DNA from 2 places in the Peptacetobacter sp. AB845 genome. Region 1 is predicted to be linked to the other one. Evidence: riboswitches for the same ligand, from Rfam matches in the RefSeq annotation. Region 1 holds a riboswitch; the other holds the start of a gene.
What was found. Region 1 has a riboswitch for lysine ahead of ACK2WO_RS09120 (aspartate kinase). Riboswitches for the same ligand answer to the same signal wherever they lie in the genome.
Positions count from the first base shown of each region.

Region 1 (5,463 bases):
GCTACCCCACAAGAAGCTATATATTTATTTATTCTCATTTTAAATCCTTTCCAAATTTATTATTCTATTCCTCTTCTCCTCCAGAAGCTCCATTATCTGAAGAACCTCCTCCTGATGATGAGCCTCCACCGCTATTTCCAGTGTTTCCGCCTGATGAGCCTCCACTATTTGATGAACCATTATCTGATGAAGAACCTCCTCCAGATGATGAACTTCCACCTGATGAGCTACTTCCACCACTACTTCCACTGTTTCCACTTGATGAGCTTCCACCTGACGAACTATTATTATGTGTTGGTTTTTCTGGCTTATTTATATTTGAAGATGAATTTGAATGTAATGCATCAGACTCTACCTGACCTTTATTGTTCTTAGCAGCTTCTTTTGCATTTTGTTTTCTCTCTTCTCTTTCAGCATTTAAATTTTCAACTAATTTCTCTAACTCAGACTTTTTCTGTTCTGCTTCTTTCTTTATTTTTGACGAACCATTCTTTAACCGTAGAATCTTTTCTACTTCTTTTAATGCTTTTTCGTATTCTTCATCATTTTCATAATCTTCCACTCTTATCATTCTAATGGCTTGACCATACATGTCTCTAGCAACCTTATTCTCACTATCGCCTTCTAACACATCTGAAAATTTCTGCATAGCAGTTTTATAATCGTGTTTCTCTAATGCAACCTGACCTTCATTAAAAAGTTCAGACCCTTCATCAGACTTACATGCTGTCAAACTAAGCGCCATTATCATGCTAAGTGCAATCAATTTTATTTTAAGTTTCATAGCATTACCTCCTACTTATTCACTATAATTTTAACATATAAAAATAAAAAATGACAAGATAAATAACTGTGCCGTATCTCATCCTTCAAAGCATATAACTATATTCTCCTACTCTCGATGTACGCAGCTTCAGAATTATAAAAAATTAGAGCTACTTGTAAACTTTCAACAAGCCTCTTTTATTAGCCATAATCTTCTATAAATTTAGTGTATTATATAGAGTAGGAAAAATAAAAGCTTACCAATAATAATGTAAATATGTAGCATATGAGTCATATAGACAAAACTCTCTCGACAATCTGCAGACGTGGGTTTTAATTACAACAAAAATAGTTTACCTACACGCACGTCGAAGCCTGGAGAGAAGTTTGTCTATATCTCATATGCTTCGCATAATAACAAAGGATTGGTAAGCTTATGTTTTTACTACTCTATATTCACTAAACATAAAAGATTATTCTAAAAAGGGCTGTTGCAATTTACAACAGCCCTAAGTTTTATAATTCTAAAGCAAGTATATCTTCGAATGTTTGTCTTTTACATACTGGTGTTATTTCACCATTTTTTACAGCTATTACTGCTGGTTTCTGAATTTTATTGTAGTTTGAAGCCATTGAGTATCCATAAGCCCCTGTTGATGTAGTTATTAAAATATCGCCACTTTCTATTTCTGAAATAGCAACATTATTTATTAGTATATCTCCACTTTCGCAGCATTTTCCAGCAATAGTAACTCTATTTTCTGTATCTCCATTCATCTTATTTACAATGCTGCATTCATATCCCGCATGATATAGAGATGGTCTGATATTATCAGTCATACCTCCATCAACACTTACATACACTCTAACATCCTTAATCTCTTTTATTGATCCTATTGTGTATAGTGTACTTCCTGCATTTGCTATTACAGATCTACCTGGCTCTATAACAAGGTGTGGAACTTCCATACCTAGCTCAGCACAAGTTTTTTCTGCTCTTTCAATTATAGATTCACAGAAATCTTTTATAGCTCTTGGTTTATCTTCTTCAGTGTAATAAACACCTACTCCTCCACCTAAGTCTACATCTGTTAATTCTATTCCATATTTTTCTTTTATTTCCTTAACAAGATTCATCATAACATCTACTTCATCAAGGAATGGTTCAAGTTCAAATATCTGAGAACCTATATGTGCATGAAGTCCAACTAATTTAATTCTTTTGTACTCTTTTAACTTTTCGATTGCATTGTATAAATCTCCATTTACAAGTGCAAATCCGAATTTTGAGTCTATCTGTCCTGTTTTTATATACTCATGAGTGTGAGCTTCTATTCCTGGAGTTATTCTAAAGTATATTTCCTGTACTTTATCTTCTCTTTCGCAAATTTCTTCTAATAAATCTAATTCATAGAAGTTATCAACTACGAATTTTCCAACTCCATACTCTACACCCATCTCAACTTCTTCTCTTGTTTTATTGTTTCCATGGAAGAATATGTTCTCCATTGGGAATCCTGATTTATGAGCTGTGTATAATTCCCCACCAGATACTACATCAAGACACATCTTTTCTTCTTTTATAAGTCTACACATATATCCTGGTAAAAATGCTTTACCTGCATATGCCACTCTATTTCCATTTTCTTCAGCTTTAAAATATTTTCTGTATTCTCTACAATTATCTCTTATAAGCTGCTCATCAAATACATAAAGAGGTGTTTTGTATTCTTTTACCATATCTAGGCAATTTACACCACCAATATAAAGTTCGTCATTTTTTATTTCCATACTCCCATGAAGTCTCATATCCTATTCCCTACTTTCTTTCAATTTCTTTTATACATTAAACTCTTCGCACATTTTCTGTATAGCTACTTCTTTATCCGAAGTATTTATTGCACAAGTTATTCTGATTTCTGATGTTGTTATTAATTTTACTCTTATGTTGTTTTCTTTGAATATTCTAAATACCTTTGAAGCAACCCCTGCAGTGTGTTTCATTCCAAGTCCAACTAATGAGAATTTTGTTATATCATTGTCTACAGCTACATTTTCGTCTGAAGTGTATTTTTTAGCTAATTCTATACATTCTTCTACTTCATCTTTTGGTATAGTAAATGATACGTTTAATTTTCCATCTATTGGAGCTGTCTGGCTTATCATATCCACACTTATAGATTTATTTGCTATATCTTCAAATAGAGCTGATACGTTGTCCATATCTAATTCTTTTATTGTTATTGAGCTATCTGCATCACTTGTTGCTATTCCTGTTATTACTTTATCTTCTAATTTCATGTTTTTTCCTCCTCTTATGTATGTTCCTTTTACTGTTCCACATGTACGTCCTACATATACTTCTACTCCATATTTCTGAGCTAGTTCTATACTTCTTGAATGCATAACTTTTGCACCTAAGCTTGCAAGTTCTAGCATTTCTTCATATTCTATTTCATCAAGTTTTTTAGCATCTGCATAAGCTCTTGGATCTGTGAAGTATACTCCATCTACATCTGTGTATATTTCGCATTTTCCGTTTAATTTAACCGCTAATGCTACAGCAGAAGTATCTGATCCTCCTCTTCCTAGAGTAGTTATATCTCCTTCGTCATTTATCCCCTGGAATCCAGTAACTACTACTACATATCCCTCATCTAAACTTTCCTGTATTCTATCAACATTTATATCATCTATTAATGATTTACCATGATTTCCACTTGTATGTATGTCTAACTGGTAAGCATTGTAGCTTATAGCTTTACATCCTAAAGATTCTAATGTTATGGCAAGCATTGATGCTGAAATCATTTCTCCAGTAGATAAAAGAGCATCTAGTTCTCTTTTACAAGGTTTATCTGTTACTGACTTAGCCATATTTATATATCCATCAGTAGTTTTTCCCATAGCTGAAACAACTACTACTATATTAGAATCTGTTTTCTTTCTTTCTATTATTCCCTCTGCTATTGTTCTGATTTTATCAGTATCGGCAACAGAGCTTCCACCGTATTTCTGTACAACTACACTCATTCTTTTACCTCCTTGCGAATAATAAAACTCAATCTTACCTTTAGCAAATTCCCTATTCTTTTGCCAAATATATCGCCTTTTACTTTAATATTCAAATTTTACTTCAATATTCAAAATAAAAAAAACGGTTCAAAGGAAACTTTGAACCGCTGTATTCATACAAAGTAACCTTGTAGCTCAACACTTATTAAAGCGACAGTCCAGTATATATTATATACAGGCCCAGAAAGAATTATCGCCATATATTCTTTCTTCGGCTATATCCCCTTTCTCTAAATTCAACGTCTGCCAACTCCTTTAGATACTATTGAACAATAGCGCCTCTACCTTGGTTTATTATTCTGTTTTTTTTGATAAGTATATTAAAACATATTATTTCCAATATTGCAACTTTTTTTCTGAAAATTTTAAAATTTATGTAAAAATTATTTATTACACCTAAATTTTAAATTTTTTAGCAATATTTTTTAATATTTTTTTACTTTATAGAATTTTTTATTCTCTCACATATATCGTCTGCAGTTTCAGTCTGGAATCCGAACATTTCTAACTCTATTCCATTTTCAGAAAGTATTTTTGAAATTTCGTCTATAAGTACACCTTTTTCTCTCACATATTTTATACTATCTATAGTCTGTCTAAGATTTGGGTTGCTACCTATTTCTCCTCTCCAATCTCCTACACAAGTAAGGTCTACACCACAAGATGGACTTCCATCTATCCCTAATATTCCTATTATATTATAGCCATTGTTTATATATTCCTGTAGCTGCTGTAGATATACTTCAAATTCACATCTACATACATTTCTAAAGTGAGGTGTGTCAAACTGGTCTTTAACATGTCCCCATCTCTTTGTTCCGTACATTATAAGCTCTGGACATGGAAGCTGTATTATCCCAATTCCATTTTCTATAATTGTTTGCATTACTTTTCTTCTAGCTTCTTCTCTTCCTTCTTCTTCTCCAAAACTTTCTACCTTAGAAAAAGTGTTAAGCATACAATGAGATACAAGTATAATATCTTTCATTTTATATATTCCCCCTAATTTATAATATATTTCATTTATAAAAATTATATCATATTTAAATTCATCTCTTTTTTAATTTATTACATCTAAATTTTTAAATGATTGAAACTCCTTCACAAAATCACAATAAAAAAGAGTTATCGTAAAATATATTTTAATGTATATACGATAACCCTTTTTTTAAATATTTATTTAGGATTTTATGAATTTCATTCTAAATATTAATTTTCCTGTGATTTAAACTGAGCAAGGAAATTCTTAGGCATTTTAGATATAAATAATACAACTAATAAACAAGATAATGGTTTATCTACTATATTACTTAATATTCTTGGTATAAATGCTGCTGTGAATATCTGCTGTCCAGCCTGTAAAAGTGCTCCAACTAATAAGTCAGCTCCACTTCCGCTAAGTCCACCAAACATATAAACTGATATAGGTGTTCCTATCATAGGACAAACTACTGCAAGTATAATACCTGTTATAATAGCTTTTTTATAACCGAAGTTTCCTTTTTTAGCCATAAATCCTACTATAAGACCTGTAGCTATATTAACTATTGCGAATGGTATGTTTGTAGGGTCTGATATAACACCTAATACAAGGTTACTACATCCACCTATTAAAGCACCCCA
Region 1 covers NZ_CP180001.1:1,925,151-1,930,613, forward strand. Annotated here, with positions in the region: gene ACK2WO_RS09105 (pseudouridine synthase) at 1-38, opposite strand, end outside; gene ACK2WO_RS09110 (hypothetical protein) at 65-784, opposite strand; gene lysA (diaminopimelate decarboxylase) at 1,282-2,574, opposite strand; gene ACK2WO_RS09120 (aspartate kinase) at 2,605-3,798, opposite strand; lysine riboswitch at 3,964-4,132, opposite strand; gene ACK2WO_RS09125 (CD3072 family TudS-related putative desulfidase) at 4,277-4,828, opposite strand; gene ACK2WO_RS09130 (CD3073 family putative ECF transporter S component) at 5,050-5,463, opposite strand, start outside.

Region 2 (5,463 bases), 1.1 Mb from region 1:
CAGAATAATGCATCGTGTTCACCAACTATTGTTCCACCTCTAACAGCACTTATACCTATATCGCCTGGCTGTCTCTTACAACTTCTTCCTGATCTTCCGTTTACAACATTAGATTCTGGAAGTACTTCTTTAACACCATTTGCTATCATTATAGCTGTACCACTTGGAGCATCTACTTTTCTGTTGTGGTGTTTTTCAACTATTTCTATATCAAATCCGTTAAGAAGTTTTGCAGCTTCTTTAACTAATTTAACCATTATATTTACCCCAAGAGACATATTATAAGAGAAGAATACAGGTATTTCCTCAGAAGCTTTATGTATTCTTTCTATTTCTTCATCATTAAAGCCAGTAGTTGCTATAACTATTGGAGTTTTAGTTCTTAAAGCGTATCCAAGTACGTTGTCTAAGTTTGCGTGGTTAGAGAAGTCTATGATAACATCTCCTTTTTCTTCGCAATCAGCTAATTTTTCATATATTGTTATATCCTGTACACATTTACTTTTATCGTAAGCCTGAACAAAAGCAAGTTCGCAGTTTTCATCTGCTCTTACTGTTTCAGCAACTATTCTTCCCATTTTTCCGTCGTATCCTGTAGATATTACTCTTAACATAATTTCCTCCTAATTTAAAACTTAATTCTTTCAAGTATAATTATTAAAAACTTGATTAAGTTTATATTTTATTTAAATTATTTTATATCATAAATTTAAAATTGGATTGCAAAATATCAGATATAAATCCAACCTTCTGCAATCCAATGATTTACAAATTACTAAGCCTGAACTTTAAGTCCTGCATTTATCAATTCTTTTTTAAGAACTTCAAGATTAGCAGGGTCCATATTATCAAGTGGAAGTCTTAAATCTCCAACTTCAAATCCAAGTAAATTCATAGCAGTTTTAACTGGTATAGGATTTACTTCTATGAATAATGCAGCGATTAGAGCGTCTAAATCTAACTGTATTTTTCTTGAACCTTCAACATCTCCTTCAAGATATTTTTCAACTAAATCGTGAGTTTCTCTAGGGCATACGTTAGCAAGAACAGATATAACCCCATGTCCTCCTAATGATAATAGAGGAACTATTGAATCGTCGTTTCCAGAGTATATAGCGAAATCTTCTGGAACTAAGCTTGCTATTTCAGCAACCTGTCCTAAATCTCCACTAGCTTCTTTAACAGCAACTATATTAGGAACCTGAGCAAGTTCAGCTATTAAAGCTGGAGATATGTTCATACAAGTTCTTCCAGGAACGTTGTATAAGATTATTGGTATATTAACGCTTTCTGCTATTGTTACGAAATGTTTTTTAAGACCAGATTTGTTAGCTTTGTTGTAATATGGAGTTATTATTAATAATCCGTCAACACCAAGAGCTTCGGCTTTCTGGCTTAATTCAACAGAATGCATAGTATTGTTTGATCCTGTTCCAGCTATAACTGGTATTCTTCCGTTTACTTTTTTAACTGTAAATTCTAAAACAGAAAGTATTTCTTCATCTGACATTGTAGTAGCTTCACCAGTAGTACCGCAAGAAACTATAGCGTCAGTTTTGTTTTCTATATGATATTCGATAAGTTCAGCTAATTTATCGAAGTTTACCTTATTATCTTTTGTGAATGGTGTTACAAGAGCAACTGCAGAACCTTTAAATAACATTTGAGATCGACCCCTTTTCTTAAAAAATATAATTATTTAATAGTATTGTAATATTTTACAATATTATGTTAAACATTCTCAAAATATAGTTTAATTTATAAATTAATTTTAAACTAATTCCATTTCTATAGCTTTTTCAGCTATCTGAACTGCATTAGTAGCAGCACCTTTTCTTATGTTGTCAGCTACAACCCATAGGTTTACACCGCTATCAACACTGAAATCTCTTCTTATTCTACCAACGAATACTTCATCTCTATCAGAGAATTCAGCTGCAGTAGGGTATAGGTTTTCTGCTGGGTTATCAACAACAACAACATTTTCCATAGCAGCTAAAGTAGCTACAAGTTCGTCTAAATCGAAATCTTTTTCGAATTCAAGGTTTATAGACTCACTGTGTCCGTTTTTAACTGGTACTCTTACAGTAGTAGCAGTTATTCTTATAGAATCATCGCAAAGGATTTTTCTAGTTTCGTTGACCATTTTCATTTCTTCTTTAGTGTATCCATTGTCTAAGAATGAATCTATGTGAGGAAGGCAGTTGAAAGCTATTGGATGTGGGTAGAATCCTGTTGGATTTCCTTTTGATCCTTCTTCTAAATCTTCAACACCTTTAACACCAGAACCAGAAACAGCCTGATATGTAGAATATACTATTCTTTTTATAGTGTATTTATCATGTAATGCTTTTAATGGTAACATAGCCTGAATTGTAGAACAGTTAGGGTTAGCTATTATTCCTTTTTTGTGTTCTTTTATTGCTTCTGGATTTACTTCAGGAACAACTAGTGGAACTTCTGGGTCCATTCTCCAGAAACTAGAGTTGTCTACAACTAAAGCGCCATTTGCTGCAGCTATTGGAGCGAATTTTCCACTTGTAGAACCTCCAGCTGAGAATAAAGCGATATCTATGTTTCTTCCAGTAAATGAATCTTCAGTTAATTCTTCAACAGTGTATTCTTTTCCAGCGAAAGTTATTTTTTTACCTGCTGATTTTGAAGAAGAGAAAAGATATAAATCATTTATTGGGAATTCTCTTTCTTCTAAAACTTTTAGGAATGTTCTTCCTACCATACCAGTAGCACCAACTACTGCTAAATTTACTTTTTTCATTAAAAATCACCTCATAAACATTATACATTATTTTTAATATTCTATCTGCAAATTTAAACTTTTAAAGCTAAATAATTAGGTCTACGTTAATTTTTATGTATAAATTACTTGTAAAAGTTAAATAACATTCTTATTCATGAAAGTTAAATAACAGTCAAAAAAGTTCTATATACACAAAAGACGCACAAAGGAATACCTTGTACGTCTATAAATTCTTATAGCAAAGTAAACCTTGTAGCTCAACACTAAACAAGTGACAGTGCAGTATATATTCTATACTACCCCAGAAAAAATCTGTGCCCAGATAATTTCTTCGGCCATTTTCCCTTTTATACAAGATAAGTTTGCCAACTAGCCCGTATTACTAATGAAAACAGCGCCTCTACGCAGGTTATAGATATTAAATTAAACTCTTAAAGCAATAATAATACATTCTAGTAAAAATTGCAACACCAATTTGCACAACAAATAAGAATATTAAGAAAAATTCGATTTAAAAAACTTCATGGCAATGTCAAATTTTTTAAAAGAAACCGATATTTTTTGCAAAAAATTAGGTATAATAAAGAAAGATAGAAAACATAAAAATAATTATTTAATACGGAGGAATAATATGGATACTTTAAAAGAGTTATATAAAATCGGGAACGGACCATCAAGTTCACATACAATGGGTCCACAGAGAGCGGCAGAAAGATTTAAAAACGAAAATCCAGATGCAGATAGCTTTAGAGCTACACTTTATGGAAGTTTAGCAGCTACTGGTGCTGGTCATTTAACTGACTATATAATAATAAAAACAATAGCTCCTAAAAAAGTTGAGATAGTATGGAGAGAAGATATAATAAAAGACTTCCATCCAAATGGGATGTTACTTGAAGCTCTTGATAAAGACGGAAACACTACTGCACAGTGGGAAGTATTCTCAGTAGGTGGTGGGTCTCTTGCTGAAGAAGGAAAGAGAAATACTTCTGCAGTTAAAGAAACATATCCTCTAAGTACTATGGACGAGATAGTAAAATGGTGTAAAGACAATAACAAAACATTAGTTGATTTTGCATTAGAAAATGAAGATAGTGACATAATGGATCACATAAATACAATAAGAGAAGCTATGAAAAAATCAATAGAAGAAGGATTAGCTACTAATGAAGTAATACCAGGAAAATTACACTTAAAGAGAAGAGCAGGAGTATTCTATGAAAACTTCAAAAAAACTAACGACTTCTCTACATTAGTTTACGCTTATGCACTAGCAGCTTCTGAACAGAATGCTTCTGGGAATATAATAGTAACTGCACCAACTTGTGGTTCTGCAGGTGTTCTACCAGGTATATTCTTCGCTATGAAAGATTACATGAATTTAACCGATGAACAGGTAAACGAAGCTATAATAGTAGCTGGTATAATAGGAAATATAATAAAAACTAATGCGTCTATTTCAGGTGCAGAAGTTGGATGTCAGGGTGAAGTAGGTGCTGCATGTTCAATGGCAGCTGGAGCAGTTGCTTATCTTCAGGGTGGTTCTATAGACCATATAGAATACGCAGCTGAGATAGCTCTTGAACACCACTTAGGTATGACTTGCGACCCAGTTTACGGATATGTTCAGATACCTTGTATAGAAAGAAATGCTATGGCAGCACAGAGAGCTTTTGATGCAGCTAAGTATGCTATGATAACAAATGGGGAACATTCTGTTTCATTAGACCAGGTTGTTGAAACAATGAAAGAAACTGGACTTGACATGCATGATAAATATAAAGAAACAGCTAAAGGAGGATTAGCTAAACACTTCTTCTCTTGCTAATTGGTATATCTTGGGACTGTTGCAATTTTGCAATGGTCTCTTTTTTTATACTCGGATTTTATAAATAATCTCCTCTCCAGGCAATCAAGTTGCATTGTCGAGTTCGATTTATTTATAAAATTCGAGCAAAAAGAGAAGCATTTAGCAAAAGTTGCAACAGTTTACGATTATACAATTAATTAAGAGAAGAAGTGTTTTTGACGCTCGGTGACAAAGGGGATATAGGTTTAGTGGTAGAGGTTAGGGAAAAGTTTGTGTTTGAGAAATTTATGTTTGTGTTGGCGAAATTTATTTTTATGTGAAAGTAAGATTTATATTTTAGATAGAGTGTGTAAGTTTTATTTTTTGAAAAAATTCTGAAATCTTTTTGTTTTTTTCTTGTATTTGTTTTTGTTTAATGTATACTATAAATAAATTGTTTTTTAGTTATGTTTTAGGTATGCAAGAATTTTAGATATAAGGTTTTTGATTGATTAAAATTTTATTGCTTAGAAATTGATTAGTTAAAAACTAATTGATTAAAAATTTTTTTATGAAAATATGATTATGCAAAATGTATTTTTAGATAGAGGGGTGAGATTTTGAGAGATTTTTCATATTTAGCTGATGTTATGAAGCATCATAGAGAGGTTTTGCACGAGGTTGCAGAGCTTGGTAGAGAGGAATTTAAGACTTCTGAATATATTAGAGGGTATTTAGATAAATTGGGTGTTGGCTACGATGAGTGGCTTGGAACAGGTACTGCGGGGATTATTCGCGGGAAGGATGCAAAGAGAACTATAGCTTTTAGAGCAGATATCGACGGACTTATGACTGAGTGCGGTGTGCAGCATCTTTGTGGGCACGATGGACATACTTCAATTCTTTTAGGGCTTGT
Region 2 covers NZ_CP180001.1:867,070-872,532, forward strand. Annotated here, with positions in the region: gene dapB (4-hydroxy-tetrahydrodipicolinate reductase) at 1-614, opposite strand, end outside; gene dapA (4-hydroxy-tetrahydrodipicolinate synthase) at 776-1,663, opposite strand; gene ACK2WO_RS04250 (aspartate-semialdehyde dehydrogenase) at 1,772-2,776, opposite strand; lysine riboswitch at 3,004-3,169, opposite strand; gene ACK2WO_RS04255 (L-serine ammonia-lyase) at 3,390-4,586, shown strand; gene ACK2WO_RS04260 (amidohydrolase) at 5,168-5,463, shown strand, end outside.
Region 2: linked by a shared signal. The riboswitch ahead of ACK2WO_RS04250 (aspartate-semialdehyde dehydrogenase) and the one ahead of ACK2WO_RS09120 (aspartate kinase) in region 1 are both predicted to bind lysine.